Regions from separate parts of the Geodermatophilus sp. SYSU D01119 genome, predicted to be linked through region 1. Evidence: predicted binding sites of a transcription regulator. Region 1 holds the regulator's gene; each other region holds the start of a gene.

Region 1 (5,151 bases):
GCGCAGATGCAGTACATGCTGCCGCGCCTGCGCGGCTGGGGTGAGTCGCTGTCCCGGCAGGCCGGTGGCCGCGTCGCCGGCGGTGGCGGCATCGGTACCCGTGGTCCCGGTGAGACGAAGATCGAGACCGACCGGCGGCGGATCCGCGCGCGGGTGAGCAAGCTGCGCCGCGAGATCGCGGGCATGGCGACGGCCCGGGCGACCCAGCGCTCCGCGCGCGGCCGCAACGCCGTCCCGAGCGTGGCGATCGCCGGCTACACCAACGCCGGCAAGTCGAGCCTGCTCAACCGGCTGACCGGTGCGGGCGTGCTGGTGGAGAACGCGCTGTTCGCCACCCTCGACCCGACGGTGCGCCGCGCCCAGTCGCCCGACGGCCGCGAGTACACGCTGACCGACACCGTCGGGTTCGTGCGGCACCTGCCCCACCAGCTCGTCGACGCGTTCCGCTCGACGCTGGAGGAGGTGGCCGGCGCCGATCTGCTGCTGCACGTGGTCGACGGCTCGGACCCCGACCCGCTCGGCCAGATCGACGCGGTGCACGTGGTCCTGCAGGAGATCGACGCCGCCGCGGTGCCGGAGCTGATCGTCGTCAACAAGGTCGACGCCATGACCGAGGACGACGTGCTCACCCTGCGCCGGGCGCTGCCGGGCGCGGTGTGGGTCTCCGCCCGCACCGGCGAGGGCATCGAGCAGCTGCGCGAGATCGTGTCGGCGCGGCTGCCGCACCCCGACGTCGAGGTCGACGTGCTGGTGCCCTACGACCGCGGCGACCTGGTGGCCCGGGTGCACCGCGACGGCGAGGTGCTCAGCGAGGAGCACGAGGCGGCCGGCACCCGGCTGACCGCTCGCGTCGACGGCGGCCTGGCCGCCGCGCTCGAGCGGTTCGCCGTCCCCGTCGCCTGACCGCTCCCCCCGCTGCCCGCCCGGGTGGCCGGCTCCCGCCGGTCGCCCGGGCGGCTCGCCGTCCCCCGTTCGGGAGGTCACGGGCGGGTCACGGGCCGGTACCGTGACGTCGTGACCAGCGGCCGTGTCATGAGCGGCGCCGTGCGGGGCGGGACGCCGGCCGACGGCGACGCGCCGGCGCCGCCGCCCGCCGCGCGCGCGGGCCGGCCGCCGTGGTGGCTGCTGCTCGTCGCGTTCGCGGTGACCGTGGCGGTCACCGTCGACCTGCTCAGCCGCGGCGTCCTCGAGCGGCTGGACCTGCAGGTCTCCGAGGTCGTGAGCAGCTGGGACCTGCGGAACTCGCCCGCCTACTGGCCGGTCTGGGTGGTCACCCAGATCGGCGGGCGCGGCACCATCCTCATCGTCTTCGCCGGCCTGGTCGCCTGGCTGTGCCTGCGCGGGCGCACCCTGCTGCCCCTGGTCCGGGTGCTCACCGCCCTGGCGCTGCTCACCGTGGTGGTCTACGCCTTCAAGTTCGGCACCGGCCGGACCGCGCCTGCCTACCCCGGCTCCTTCTTCCACCGCGACGGCGCGAGCTACCCCTCCGGGCACGTGGCCAACGCCGTGCTCATGTGGGGTGTGGCGCGCTGGCAGGCGGCCGAGTACGGGCTGCCCGCGCGCGTGCAGCAGGTGCTGTGGTGGCTCGCGGTGGTCGGGCCGGTCGTCACCGGGGTGGCGATGGTGTCGCTGGACTTCCACTGGGTCACCGACGCGGTCGTCGGCGCGGCGGTCGGCCTCCTGCTGCTGGGCGTGGTGCACGCACTCGATGCGACCGTCCTGTCACGCTGGGCGAGTGCCCGAGCCGGCCGTCCCCCCGCCTAGCGCCGCCGCGCGTGCGGGACGGGCCTCGGCGGCCGTCCTCGCCCTGGCCCTGCTGCCCGCGCTGGGAGCCGCTCCGGCCGCCCGCGCGGAGGAGCCGGCGGCGCCGTCGGTGCGCTGCCAGGTGACCGACCCGCGGCTGGCCGAGCTGTCCGGGCTCGTCGACGTCGGCGAGCGGATGCTGGCCATCCCCGACGGCGGTGACCAGGTGACCGTCGCGGTGCTCGACGGCGGCTGCGCGGTCGTGGACGTGACCACCGCGCCGCTGGACCCCTACGACCCCGAGGACCTCGGCGTCGGCGCCGACGGCACCGTCTGGCTGGCCGACACCGGCGACAACAACGCCACCCGGGCGACCGTCGCGCTCATCGCGCTGCGCCCCGACGGCGGCACGGCGCTGTACCGGCTCACCTACCCGGACGGCCCGCACGACGCCGAGGCGCTGCTGGTCGCGCCCGACGGGACGCCGTACATCGTGACCAAGGAGGTACTGGGCGCCAGCCACGTCTACCGCCCCGCGGCACCGCTGGTCGACGGCGGCACGGTGGCGCTGGCCGACGTCGGCACGGTGACCTTCACCCTCACCGGCACGCCGGGCGGGCCGGTCGGGCGCGCGGGACAGCTGCTGGTGACCGGCGGCGCGGTGGCGCGCGACGGCAGCCGGATCGCCCTGCGCACGTACACCGACGCCTACGTCTGGCCGCTCGCCGGCTCCGACGTCCCCGCCGCGCTCGCCGCCGACCCGGTGCGCGTGGCGCTCCCGGACGCGCCGCAGGGTGAGGCGGTGTCCTTCACCGCCGACGGAAGCGCGCTGCTGGTCGCGGGGGAGGGCGTGCCCGGCGACGTCACGCTCGTGCCCGTCCCCGCGGCGACGGCCGCACCGGCGACGTCCGCGGCCACGGATGCCGGGCCGTCGGGCCTGCTCGACGGCGGCGAGGACGGCACGCCGCCGGTGGCCGCGGGACTGCTCGCCGCGGCGGTGGCCACGCTGCTGGTCTGGCTCGTCGGGCGGCTGCGCCGTCGGAGCGCGGCCGACCAGCCCTCCGCCTGACGCGCCCACGCCCCGCCGACCGCCCGGGGGAGGGCCGCCCGCACGTACCGGCCCGTCCCGGGGCCGGGCCCGCCCGCGCCGGCCCCGGGACCCGCCGTCAGACCCGGCGCAGGACGGTGACCACCCGGCCGAGGATGGTCGCCTCGTCGCCCGGGATGGGCTCGTACGCCGGGTTGTGCGGCAGCAGCCACACGTGCCCGTCGCGCCGCTTGTAGGTCTTCACCGTGGCCTCGCCGTCGAGCATCGCGGCCACGATCTCGCCGTTCTCCGCCGTCGGCTGCTGGCGCACGACGACCCAGTCGCCGTCGCAGATGGCCGCGTCGACCATCGAGTCACCGGCGACCTTGAGCATGAACAGCGTGCCGTCGCCGACGAGCTCCCGCGGCAGCGGGAACACGTCCTCGACCGCCTGCTCGGCCAGCACCGGGCCACCGGCGGCGATCCGGCCGACCAGCGGGACGTAGGTGGGTGCGGTGGTGCCGTCGGCGGCAGGGGGGGCGGCCGGGGTCGACTCCGCGCCGGCGTCGCCCGGCAGGCGGACGTCGAGCGCGCGGGGGCGGTTCGGGTCACGCCGCAGCCAGCCCTTCTTCTGCAGCACCGACAGCTGGTGGGCGACCGAGGACGCCGAGGACAGCCCGACCGCCTCGCCGATCTCCCGGACCGAGGGCGGGTAGCCGCGGCGCTCGATCGAGTCGCGGATGACCTCGAGGACCCGGCGCTGGCGCTGGGTGAGCCCGTCGCCGGCCTCGGCGCGGTCGGGGAAGGTGCGCACCGCGGCGGTGCCCGTGGCGGTGCCCGCGCCGTCGGCGTCCGCTCCCCGCCGGGCAGCCGGGCGGCGCGTCGTCGTGCCCCGCGCCGTCTCGCCGTCCGTGCGCCGGCCGGTCCCGCTCGTGCCCGCCACGTCTCCTCCTCGCCGGCCGCGTTCCACGACCTGTCTCCTGCCCGGTTCCCGCGCCGCCCGGGGAGCCGCCCGTGCTCCCGGGAGGACCGGGGGCCGGGCGGACGGGGGTCCCGCGGGGGACACCGGGCGGACGGGGTGCTGCTCGGACCGTAGCGCCTCGCGGCCGCCACTTCAAACGTGTGTTCGAAGCGGTCGCGGTGTCGTGTCGACCTCGTCGGGGGGATGCGGTAGACATCGCACAGACGTTCGAATCGAACGCGTGTTCGAGGTCGGTCGACGAGGAGGAGCGGGTCATGGGCGGCGTGCGGCAGGCAGTGCTCGAGTTCGACGCGGCGGTGCGGGTGCCGTGGCGGCCGCTCCTCGACGAGCGGGCGGCGGCGCCCGCCCCCCGCCGGGCCCCGGCCCGCCGGCCCGCCGCCGCGACCCCGGGGGAGGCCGCGGCCCTGCCGGGCTCCGGCCCCCGCGTCGCCGGGTACCTGCGCCCGGTGCCCGACCGGCCGGCCGCCGCGGCGCCGCGGGGCACCGGCCCCGCCGCCGGTCCGGCGGCCGAGGGGCCGCGCGCCCGGCGCGACCCGGCCCGGCCGGGGGGCCGCCCGATGCGGGCGGAGCGCGCCCGCGGGAGCGGCCGGCGACCCGGCGCCCCGGCGCCGGCACCGGTGCGGCTGACCCGTCGCGGGCGCCGGCTCGTCGCCGTGCTGGTGCTCGCCGCCGGGGTGGGCGGCGCGGTGCTGGGCCGGGAGGTCCTCGCGCCCGACGAGGGGCTGCAACTGGCCGCCGGTAGCAGCGTCGTGGTGGGGGAGGGGGACACCGTGTGGTCGATCGCCGCGGAGGTGGCCCGCGACGACCAGGACGTCCGCGCCGTCGTCGACGCGATCGAGGCGCTCAACGACCTCGAGGGCTCCGTCGTCGAGGTCGGCCAGGTCCTCCGGCTGCCCTGAGTCGGGCCCCAGGTCGGCGGAGGCCGCAGGAGTGCGGAGGTCGGAGAAGTGACGAGAGCTGCGGCGGGAGTTCGTCAACCATCGGCCCCCGGTCGCTCACCCGCCGAGGTCGGATCGGCACCTACGGTCAGGAGCGTGTCAGCAGCCGTGAACAGCAGGGCCGCGGTGTCCTTCGGGTCCCCGCAGGACGTCGAGGTGCTCGTCGAGGGCGCCTGGGTGCCGGGCGCGATGCTCGGCTGGCGGCACGACGCGTCCGGCGCGTGCGAGGCCTGGGTCCGGCTGCGGGCCGACGTGCCCGGCGTCGTCGAGGGCGCCGGCGCGTGGGTCGGCCTGGCCGACGTGCGGCTGCCCGAGCGCCACCTGGCCCTCGCCGCGGAGCCCGGGGGGGGGGGGGGGGGGGGGGGGGGGGGGGGGGGGGGGGGGGGGGGGGGGGGGGGGGGGGGGGGGGGGCCGGGCGCGCCGGGGGGGCGGGGGGGGGGGGCGGGGGGGGGGGGGGGCTG
Region 2 (5,151 bases), on a different contig from region 1:
CCGCCTTCCTGGGCACCCGGCGCGCACGGCTGCACCCCGCCGGGGCGGTGCGCAGCAGCGGGCCGGTGCCCGCGGCGGTCGCGGGACTGCTGGTGGTGCTGGCCGTGCTGGTCCGCCGCCGCCGGCGCTGATCCGGGCCGGCCCGCGTCGTGCGGGCCGGCCCGGTCCCTGCCCGGCGCGGTCCCTGCCCGGCGCGGGTGAGCGCCTCAGGCGGTGCGGGCGCCCTCCCACAGGTCGATGCCCGCGTCGACGGCGTGCTGGTCGATGCGGCGGAGCTCCTCGTCGGAGAACTGCAGGTTCTCCAGGGCCGCCACGTTCTGCTCGAGCTGGCCGACGCTGCTCGCGCCGATGAGAACGCTGGTGACCCGCTCGTCGCGCAGGGCCCAGGCCAGCGCCATCTGTGCGAGCGACTGACCGCGTTCCTGCGCCATGCCGTTGAGAGCGCGGACGTGCGTGATCGACTCCTCGGTCAGGAGGTCGGTCGACAGCGACTTGCCCTGGGTGGCGCGCGAGCCCGCGGGGATGCCGTCGAGGTACTTGTCGGTGAGCATCCCCTGCGCCAGCGGCGAGAAGGCGATGCAGCCGGCGCCGACGTCGGCGAGGGTGTCGAGCAGGCCCTCGGTCTCGACCCAGCGGTTGAGCATCGAGTAGCTGGGCTGGTGGATGAGCAGCGGCGTCCCGAGGTCGGCGAGGATCGCGGCGGCCTTCGCGGTGTCCTGCGGCGAGTACGACGAGATGCCGGCGTAGAGCGCCTTGCCCGACCGGACGGCGGTGTCGAGCGCGCCCATCGTCTCCTCGAGCGGCGTCGTCGGGTCGGGGCGGTGCGAGTAGAAGACGTCGACGTAGTCGAGGCCCATCCGGGTCAGCGACTGGTCGAGGCTCGCGAGCACGTACTTCCGCGACCCGCCGCCCTGGCCGTACGGGCCGGGCCACATGTCCCAGCCGGCCTTGGTGGAGAGCACGAGCTCGTCGCGGTAGGGGCGGAAGTCGTCGCGCAGGTGCCGGCCGAAGTTGGTCTCGGCGCTGCCGTAGGGCGGGCCGTAGTTGTTGGCCAGGTCGAAGTGGGTGATCCCGAGGTCGAACGCCCGACGCAGGATGGCGCGCTGGCGGTCGAGCGGGACGTCGTCGCCGAAGTTGTGCCAGAGGCCGAGGCTGACGGCCGGGAGGTCCAGCCCGCTGCGGCCGGTGCGGCGGTAGGTCATGGAGTCGTAGCGGTTCTCGGCGGCGGCATACGTCATGACGTCGATCCTGCCTCCCGCGTCTCCGGGCCGCGCCGGGTCACCAGGGCGGCGGCTGCGTGGTGGCGGTGAGGCCGCTGGGTGTGGTGACGGTGAGGGTGCCGTCGGGGGCGAGGGTGTGGGTCCAGCCGGCGGCTTGGTGCTTGCCGCGGTGGTGTCCGGTGCAGGAGCCGGTGAGGTTGGCCGCGCTGGTCGCGCCGAGGGGCCAGGGGGTGGCGTGGTCGAGTTCGCCCTTTCTCGGGACGGGTCGGCGGCAGCCGGGGAAGCGGCAGCGGCGGTCGCGGGCGCGGACGTGCCGGTCGAGGGCGGCACCGGGCCGGTGGCGGTCGGTCTCGCGCGGTGCGGGAAGGCCGGCGCTGGCGCGGGCGGCGCGGCGCAGCTCCGGCAGGTCGGTGAGGGCCAGGAGGGCGCCGGTGAGAGCGTCGGTGACCGCGATCCGGGGCCGGTCGGCGAGCCCGCCGCCGGCGGTGCGGTGCAGCAGGTCGGCCAGGTCCAGACGGGCGTCCTCGGTCGTGGCGGCCAGGGCGGTGACCGCGTCAGCCGCCGCGGTCACGCGGCCGGCCGGACCGTCCGCCCAGGCGCCCTCATCGCTCGCGTCGGCGCGCTCGGCGGTGGCCACCAGGCAGCGGGCGTGGCCGACCGCCTCCTGCGCGGCGAGCAGCGCGGAGCCGGCCGCGGTCACCGCGTCATCGGCGCGCGCCACCACCCGTCGGGCACGGGTTCTCGTGCCGGCGGGGTGCCGGGCCGGGGATCGGCCGGGTCGCCGAGGTCGAGGTCGGGCTCGGGGTCGTCCCACGGTGGTGACCACCCGGGCGGTGGCCAGGGAGTGTCGTCGAAGGCGGGGTCGAGGCCGGCGTAGAGCTCACCGGTGGCGACGCGGCGTTCGATCTGCGCCCACCAGGCGGCGTCGGCCTCCATCTCGGCGACGTGCTGGGCGATGGCGGCGTCGCTCAGGCCACGCAGCGGATCCTCGCCCTTGACGAGACTCACGCCGGCGGCGGAGCCGGAGGTGGCGGTGCCGGAGGTGGCGGTGCCGGAGGTGGCGGTGCCGGAGGTGGCGGTGCCGGAGGTGGCGGTGCCGGAGGTGGCGGTGCCGGAGGTCGTCGGCTCCGAGGGATCGGTGTCCTCGGCAGCGGTGTCCTCGGCGGCGGTCTCCTCGGTGACCGTGACGCGGACGCCGGCGAGGGCGGCGAGCAGGGCGCGCACGACCTCGGCGGGGACGACCTGGCCGTCGATCTCGCACGGCTGGTCCCCGCCCAGCAGCGCCCCGACCGGGGCGACCACGGTGAGCACCACCTGGACCGGGGACAGCCCGTTCTCCCCGGGCCGGAGCACCAGGTCGAGCAGCGCGTCGGCCATCTTCTGCCCGCGCGTGCGGCCGTCGTCGGGCAATGCGTCGGCGTAGGCACCGAGCGCGGCCATCAGCGCGGCGGCCTCGGGTGTCGTCAGCAGCGCGGAGACCACGGCCATCCCGTCGCAGCTGTCGGGGCGGCAGGACAGCCCGCGCCGCGTGACCGCCCGCGCCAGGTCGTCGGCCGCGGACCGGGCCTTCCGCTCGAGCACCTCGCGGCGGGCCTTGTCGCGCAGCTGCGCCGGCGTGCACACGGTGCCCCGGCGGCACGCCCACGCGAGCAGGTCCCGCTCCAGCGCGGCCCGCACGGCGTCGTCGGCGACCGGGGCGACGTGGTCGACCAGCGCGCTCACGTGACCGGCGTGCACCGCCCCGGTCTCCAGCGCGTCGAGGGTGGCCGGCAGCCGGTGCACCAGGGTGAGGGAGGTGGTCAGGAGGGACTCGGCCGCCGTCGCGGTCAGCGACAGCGCGATCGACAGTTCCTGGGTGGCCCACTCGCTCACCGAGCGCAGCAGCTCCGGCCGCACCGCCCACCGCTCGGCCGCCATCGCCCCCCGCGTCCCCTGCGGCCGATCGGCCGACGCCGGACGGGACAGCGCGAACGCCGCCACCGCCCGGTACCGCAGCGCCGACTGCCGCGACACCTCACGATCGGCGGCCTGCACCAGCCCCAGCGGCCCGGACGCCCACCCGACCGGCGGCGCGGGCGCCGCAGCGGGTAGGACCGTCGTCACGGGTTCGATCATACGTTCGAAGCAGATGGCGGACAAGGCCTGTGGACCGATGAAAGGCCAGGTCAGAGGGAGGACCGGCGCAACCGGACCCCGCCGTCCGGACCCGGACTCCCCTCGCCCATGCTGGCCCGGTACGGAACCGGACCGATCGGACAGGGGTGGGCATGGGCAGCGGCACCGTCGTCATCACGGGCGCCAGCGCGGGGCTCGGCGCGGAGATGGCGCGGCAGTTCGCCGCCCGCGGCTGGGACCTCGCCCTGTGCGCCCGCCGCACCGACCGGCTCGACGCCCTCGCCGGGGAGATCCGGGAGCGGACCGGCCGGCGCGTCGAGACCGCCGCCCTCGACGTCACCGACGCCGACGCCGTCCCCGCCGTCTTCCGGCGGTTCGACGAGGCGTTCGGCGGCCTCGACCGGGTTGTCGTCAATGCGGGCCTCGGCAAGGGCGCGCCGCTGGGGACCGGCCGTGCCGACGCCAACCGCGAGACCGCGATGACCAACTTCGTCGGCGCGCTGGCGCAGTGCGAGGCGGCGCTCGAGGTATTCCGCCGCCAGCAGCGCGGCCACCTCGTCCTCGTCAGCTCCATGTCGGCGCTGCGCGGGATGCGGAGGAGCATGACCACCTACGCCGCCACCAAGGCCGGCGTCGCCGCGCTGGCCGAGGGCCTGCGCTCCGAGCGCATCCCCGGCGTCGACGTCTCGGTCGTCTACCCCGGCTACATCCGCTCGGAGATGAACGAGCACGTGCAGCAGGCCACCCGCTTCATGGTCGACACCGGGACCGGCGTGCGCGCGATGGTCGAGGCGATCGAGGCGCGGAAGGCCAAGGCGTACGTGCCCGCCTGGCCGTGGGTGCCGATCGGGGTCGCGATGCGGGTCCTGCCCCTGTCGGTCGTCCGGCGGCTCACGTGAGCGGGGCCGCCGTGGACGCCCGTCCCGTCCGCGCCGAGGACGCCGTCGATGTCGACGCCGTCGCCGCGTGGCTGGCGCGGCACGCCGACCCGGAGCGCGCAGGCGTCGACCTCTCCGCCGTCCCCGAGGTGCGCCAGTTCGCAGGCGGCGTCTCCAACCTCACCTACCTGCTGCGCTACCCCGACGGCGACCTCGTGCTCCGCCGGCCGCCGCGCGGGCAGCACACCGGCACCGCGCACGACGTCGCCCGCGAGTACCGCATCCAGGAGGCGCTGGGCCGGGTGCTGCCGGCCGTGCCGCGCACGGTCGCGCTGTGCGAGGACACCGCCGTCGTCGGCACGCCGTTCTCCGTCGTCCGGCGGATCGAGGGGCCGATCCCCCGTCGCAGCCTGCCGCCCGGCGTCGACCTCGACCGCGACCAGGTCGCCGAGCTGTGCCGCAACGTCGTCGACCTGCTCGTCGACCTGCACCGGGTCGACGTCGACGCCGCCGGGCTGGCCGCCCTCGACCGCGGACCCGGCTACGTGCGCCGCCAGGTGGAGAACTGGACGGGCCGCTACGCGCGGGCCCGCACCCGCGACGTGCCCTCCTTCACGCGCGTGACGGCGTGGCTGGCCGCGCACCAGCCCGCCGACCGGCCGCACACCCTCGTGCACAACGACTTCCGCTTCGACAACGTCGTCCTCGACCCCGCCGACCCCACCCGCCCGGCCGGGCTGCTCGACTGGGAGCTCGCCACCGTCGGCGACCCGCTCATGGACCTCGCGAGCGCCCTCGGCTACTGGATCCAGGCCGACGACGGCCCGCTGGTGCGCCGGTTCAGCCGCCAGCCGACGACGCTGCCCGGGATGATGACCCGCGAGCAGGTCGTCGCCCACTACTGCGCGCGCACCGGCCAGCGGGTCACGAACGCCGAG
Region 3 (5,151 bases), on a different contig from region 1:
CGTGCCGCCCGCGGTGAGGGTGGCGGCGGCGGTGGCGGCGGCTTCGGCGGCGGTGGCGGTGGCGGCTTCGGTGGTGGCGGCGGCGCGAGCGACCCGTGGTCGACGCCCGCCGGCCCGTCGGACGAGCCTCCTTTCTGATCCTCTCTACCCAGCTCTAGTCGTACCTGGAGAACCCAGTGCCCAAGCCCCCCGTGCGCAAGCCCAAGAAGAAGGTCTGCCAGTTCTGCAAGGACAAGGCGACCTACATCGACTACAAGGACACGACCCTGCTGCGGAAGTTCATCTCCGACCGCGGCAAGATCCGTGCCCGCCGCGTGAGCGGCAACTGCAGCCAGCACCAGCGGGACGTCGCCACGGCCGTCAAGAACAGCCGTGAGATGGCCCTGCTGCCCTACACCTCGACGGCGCGCTGACCATGAGCACCCAGAAGCTGATCCTGACGCAGGAGGTCACCGGTCTCGGGTCCTCCGGTGACACGGTGGAGGTCAAGGGCGGCTACGCCCGCAACTACCTCCTGCCCCGCGGTCTGGCCATCGTCGCCACCCGCGGTGCCGAGAAGCAGGTCGAGTCGCTGCGCCGGGCGCGTGCCGCCCGCGAGGTGCGGTCGCTCGAGGAGGCGCAGGCCGTGGCCGGCCGCCTCTCCGGCCTGACCGTCCGGGTGCCCGCCCGCGCCGGCGACGGTGGCCGCCTGTTCGGCCGCGTCACCACCGCCGACGTCGCCGCTGCCGTCACGGCCGCCGGTGGCCCGGAGCTCGACCGCCGCCGCATCGAGCTGCCGAGCAGCATCAAGACCACGGGCCAGCACACCGTCACCGTGCGGGTGCACCCCGAGGTCAGCACCCCGCTGGCCATCGAGGTCGTCGCCGGCTGACGCAGCACAGCACCGCCCGAGGGGGTGTCGGACACCACGTCCGGCGCCCCCTCCGGCGTCCTCGGGGCGGTGTGGGCCCGCTGGACCGCCCGGCCGTCCCGGCGGTCCTGGCGCCGGCCGGGCGGGCTCCTGGCACCTGAGGCGGGCGCTCAGGCCCCCGACGGCGTCCCCAGGTCCTGGCGGCCCACCACCGACAGCAGCTCCAGCTGCCCGACGGCGGCGCTACCGGGCGGCGCGGTGAAGAACAGCAGCCGCTGGCGGCCGTCGTCGCTGACCAGGCGCTGGCAGTCGAGCTCCAGCACGCCCAGCGTCGGGTGCACGATCCGCTTGCGGACGCTGCGCCGCACGGCGACGTCGCCGCTGGCCCACAGCGCCGCGAACTCGTCGCTGGCGGCGTGCAGGCGCTCCACCAGGTCCTCGGCCTCCTCGTCGCGCCCCCGGCGGGCGACGGCGGCGCGCAGGTCGGCGACGGTCTCCCGCGAGTGCCGCGGGTGGTCCTCGGCGGGGTAGAGCGCCCGCGCCGCGGGGTCGGTGAACCAGCGGTAGACGAAGCTCGCGGCCGGCCAGGTCCGCGGCCCGGCGTCGCCGAGCAGTGCCTCGGCCATGGGGTTCTGCGCGAGGGTCACGTCGAGGTCGGTGATGACCCGCGCAGGCGTCGCCCCCAGGCGGTCGAGCAGGGTGAGCATCGCCGGCTGCACGTGCCCGCTGCCGCCCGACGACGGCGGAGCGAGGCCGGCCAGGTGGAACAGGTGGTCGCGCTCGTCGCCGTCGAGCCGCAGCGCGCGGGCCAGCGCAGCGAGGACCTGCGGGGACGGGTGCGTGGCCTTCCCCTGCTCGAGCTCGGTGTAGTACTCGACCGAGGTGCCGGCCAGCCGCGCCACCTCGTCGCGGCGCAGGCCCGGGACCCGGCGGCGCGGGCCGGCGGGCAGGCCGACGTCGGCCGGGCGGACCCGGCCGCGCCGGGTGGACAGGTAGCTGCCGAGGTCCGCGGGGTCCACCCGACCAGTCTCCCGTGCTGCGCGCCGGGCCGCCCGGGGGTCCCGCGGACCCGGGCGGGACCCGGCCCGCGGGCTGCTGGGACCGGTGTTCCGGACGGGACGACACGACACGCCCGGACGTCGGATCACACGACTTCTTCGTGTCCACAGCCCGTGGGCGGAGCGCCCGCAGGTGACACCCGCAGGACCCGCGGATGGCCGGTCGGTGTCCCGTCCGTCTCCACATGTCGACTCGGGCTGTCCACCGACTTGTCCACAAGTTGTGCAGAACGCGGTGCACACGGGTGTTGGACGGACCCGCCGTCGACTTCCTACGGTCCTCTGCGGCACCGGGTACCGGCGGCGGGAACTGTCGGTGGCGCCCGGTAGCAACGTGCCCGGACGGACGTTCGGGCACGAGCGTCGCGCGTCCTGGTGCTCCCCCACCGGGCCCGGGCCCTGCGCCCGGGCTGTGTCCGCGCGCGCCCACGAGCAGAGGGAGGTACCAGGTGGCGGTCGCCGACGACTTCAGCCGTCCGCAGGCGACGGCGCCGGAGTACGACCGGCAGCCCCCGCAGGACGTCGCCGCCGAGCAGTCGGTGCTCGGCGGCATGCTGATGAGCAAGGACGCCATCGCCGACGTCGTCGAGCAGCTGACCGGCAACGACTTCTACCGGCCGGCGCACCAGGTGATCTACGACTGCATCCTCGACCTCTACGGCCGGGGCGAGCCGGCCGACGCGATCACCGTCGCCGCCGAGCTCAACCGCACCGACCAGCTGTCGAAGATGGGCGGCGCGGTCTACCTGCACACGCTCATCGCCTCGACGCCCACGGCGGCCAACGCCGGCTACTACGCGCAGATCGTCGCCGAGCAGGCCACGCTGCGGCGGCTGGTCGAGGCCGGCACCCGCGTGGTGCAGCTCGGCTACGGCGCGGCGGGTGGCCGCGGCGACGTCGACGACATCGTCGACCGCGCGCAGCAGGAGATCTACGAGGTCACCGAGAAGCGCATGAGCGAGGACTACGCGCGCCTCGAGGACGTCCTGCAGCCCACGATGGACGAGCTCGACGCCATCGCCTCGCGCGGCGGCACCGCCCGCGGCGTCCCCACCGGCATCCGCGACCTCGACGAGCTGACCAACGGCCTGCAGGCCGGCCAGATGGTCGTCATCGCCGCCCGTCCCGGTGTGGGCAAGTCGACCCTGGGCCTCGACATCGCCCGGTCGGCCACGGTGAAGCACCACATGCCCGCCGTCATCTTCTCGCTCGAGATGAGCAAGCACGAGATCACCATGCGTCTGCTGTCGGCCGAGGCGAAGGTGCCGCTGCACCACATGCGCGCCGGCACGCTCTCCGACGAGGACTGGTCGAAGCTGGCCCGCCGGATGGGCGAGGTGGCCGACGCCCCGCTCTACATCGACGACTCGCCGAACATGACGATGATGGAGATCCGGGCCAAGGCGCGGCGCCTGAAGCAGCGCAACGACCTCAAGCTCGTGGTCATCGACTACCTCCAGCTCATGACGTCGGGCAAGCGCGTCGAGAGCCGCCAGCAGGAGGTCTCGGAGTTCTCCCGTGCGCTCAAGCTGCTGGCCAAGGAGCTCGAGGTCCCGGTGATCGCGATGTCGCAGCTCAACCGTGGTTCGGAGCAGCGTCAGGACAAGAAGCCGATGCTGTCCGACCTGCGTGAGTCCGGCTCGATCGAGCAGGACGCCGACATGGTGATGATGATCCACCGCGAGGACATGTACGAGAAGGAGTCCCCGCGGGCCGGCGAGGCCGACATCATGCTGGTCAAGCACCGCAACGGCCCCACCGCGAACGTCACCGTCGCCTTCCAGGGCCACTACAGCCGCTTCGTGGACATGGCCAACTAGGCCGCCGGGCACTCCCGCGCAGCCGACACGGAGCCCCCGCAGCGGCCCGGAGCACCCCGCTCCGGGCCGCTGCGGCATCGCCGGGGCGGCCGGTGCCGGGCCGGCCGACCCCGGTGTTCCACGTGGAGCCGGCAGTGCTGCAACACCCGCCGGTTGTGATACGGCTCACCGGGGGCTAGGAAGGACCGGTTCGTCCCTTCCACCTGGAGAAGCCTGTGCAGCAACGACGCTGGCACCGGGCGACCTCGTCGCTCCTCGGTGCGCTGGCCCTCACGGCCACCCTCTCGGTCACCGCGACCCCCGCGCTGGCCGCCCCGCAGAAGGCCGAGCCCCTCTCGGTCTTCCCGTCGAACTCCCTCACCGTCCGCGACCCGGCCCAGCTGACCGGGCGGCGGGTCGCCCTGCCGACGGCCGACTGCGGGGCCCCGGTCACCTGTGGCCTGGTGCAGTCGCTCAACCAGCTCGACGGCTTCGACCTCGACCCGCGGATCGCCGTGCGGTTCAGCTCGCCCGTCGACCCGGCGGCGACCGCCGCGCGCATCACCGTCCAGGAGGAGCACGGCGGGTGGCGCACCGGCGCCGACCGCGTCGTGTGGGACCCGGCCACCAACACCCTCTACGCCCATCCGGCCGAGCAGCTCGCGCCCGGCACGACGTACCGGCTCAAGGTGCAGGGCGGCCCCGACAACAAGGCCACCCAGGACACCTTCACCACGCTGAGCGCGACCGACGGCCTGCTCGACCTGCGCCGGCAGATCGAGAGCGGCGCGGCGCTCCGCGCGCAGGGCATCGTGCCCGGCCTGCGGATCGAGGGCGTCTTCCCGGCCGCCGGCACCACGGTCCAGCAGCTCCAGGACCGCGGCGCCGCCGACCAGACCGTCCCGGTCGTGCTCCCGCCGTACCCGGCCGGCAGCACGCTGGTCTTCGGCTCCTACGAGGCGCCGTCATGGCTGCAACCCGACGTCTCCATCCGGCAGACGCCCACCCGCGACGGCGGCCCGGCGCCGGTCGGCAAGGCCCGGCTGCCCATCGTCGCCGTCCTCCCGCCGGGCACGTCCCCGACGGGCGGCTGGCCGACGGCGGTGTTCGGCCACGGCTTCACCGCCTCGACGACGAGCGTGTTCCTCGCGGCGGTCGGCAACGCCAACGCGGGCCTGGCCACGATCGGCACCAACGTCGTCGGTCACGGCTACGGCCCCGGCAGCGAGTGGGTGGTCACCAGCGGCGGCCAGACGACGCGGCTGTCCTCCTACGGCCGGGGCGTCGACCAGAACGGTGACGGCGTCATCGGCAACACCGAGGGCTCCTCGGCCACCGGGGCGATCGCCGCGGCTTCGTCGCGCGACGCGCTGCGGCAGACCGCCGCGGACGTCATGACGCTGGTGCGCTCGCTCGGCACCGACGTCGATGGCAACGGCAGCAC

What was found. Region 1 encodes LexA, which represses DNA repair genes until DNA is damaged. Its sites were predicted from a motif close to TCGAACANNTGTTCGA; they were not measured.
Region 2: a site for LexA is predicted at 3,328-3,343, ahead of ACI79X_RS22330 (DUF222 domain-containing protein). Genes of this name have one in related genera too.
Region 3: a site for LexA is predicted at 2,247-2,262, ahead of dnaB (replicative DNA helicase). Genes of this name have one in related genera too.

What each region holds. Positions count from the first base shown of each region.
Region 1 covers NZ_JBJGYL010000046.1:12-5,162, reverse strand. Annotated here, with positions in the region: gene hflX (GTPase HflX) at 1-903, shown strand, start outside; gene ACI79X_RS22595 (phosphatase PAP2 family protein) at 1,015-1,764, shown strand; gene ACI79X_RS22590 (hypothetical protein) at 1,736-2,812, shown strand; gene lexA (transcriptional repressor LexA) at 2,910-3,713, opposite strand; gene ACI79X_RS22580 (LysM peptidoglycan-binding domain-containing protein) at 4,007-4,651, shown strand.
Region 2 covers NZ_JBJGYL010000043.1:21,281-26,431, forward strand. Annotated here, with positions in the region: gene ACI79X_RS22315 (MYXO-CTERM sorting domain-containing protein) at 1-131, shown strand, start outside; gene mgrA (L-glyceraldehyde 3-phosphate reductase) at 207-1,238, opposite strand; gene ACI79X_RS22325 (HNH endonuclease signature motif containing protein) at 1,279-1,920, opposite strand; gene ACI79X_RS22330 (DUF222 domain-containing protein) at 1,917-3,323, opposite strand; gene ACI79X_RS22335 (SDR family oxidoreductase) at 3,488-4,234, shown strand; gene ACI79X_RS22340 (phosphotransferase) at 4,246-5,151, shown strand, end outside.
Region 3 covers NZ_JBJGYL010000030.1:56,346-61,496, forward strand. Annotated here, with positions in the region: gene ACI79X_RS19800 (single-stranded DNA-binding protein) at 1-138, shown strand, start outside; gene rpsR (30S ribosomal protein S18) at 177-413, shown strand; gene rplI (50S ribosomal protein L9) at 416-871, shown strand; gene ACI79X_RS19815 (helix-turn-helix transcriptional regulator) at 1,021-1,869, opposite strand; gene dnaB (replicative DNA helicase) at 2,358-3,728, shown strand; gene ACI79X_RS19825 (Ig-like domain-containing protein) at 3,944-5,151, shown strand, end outside.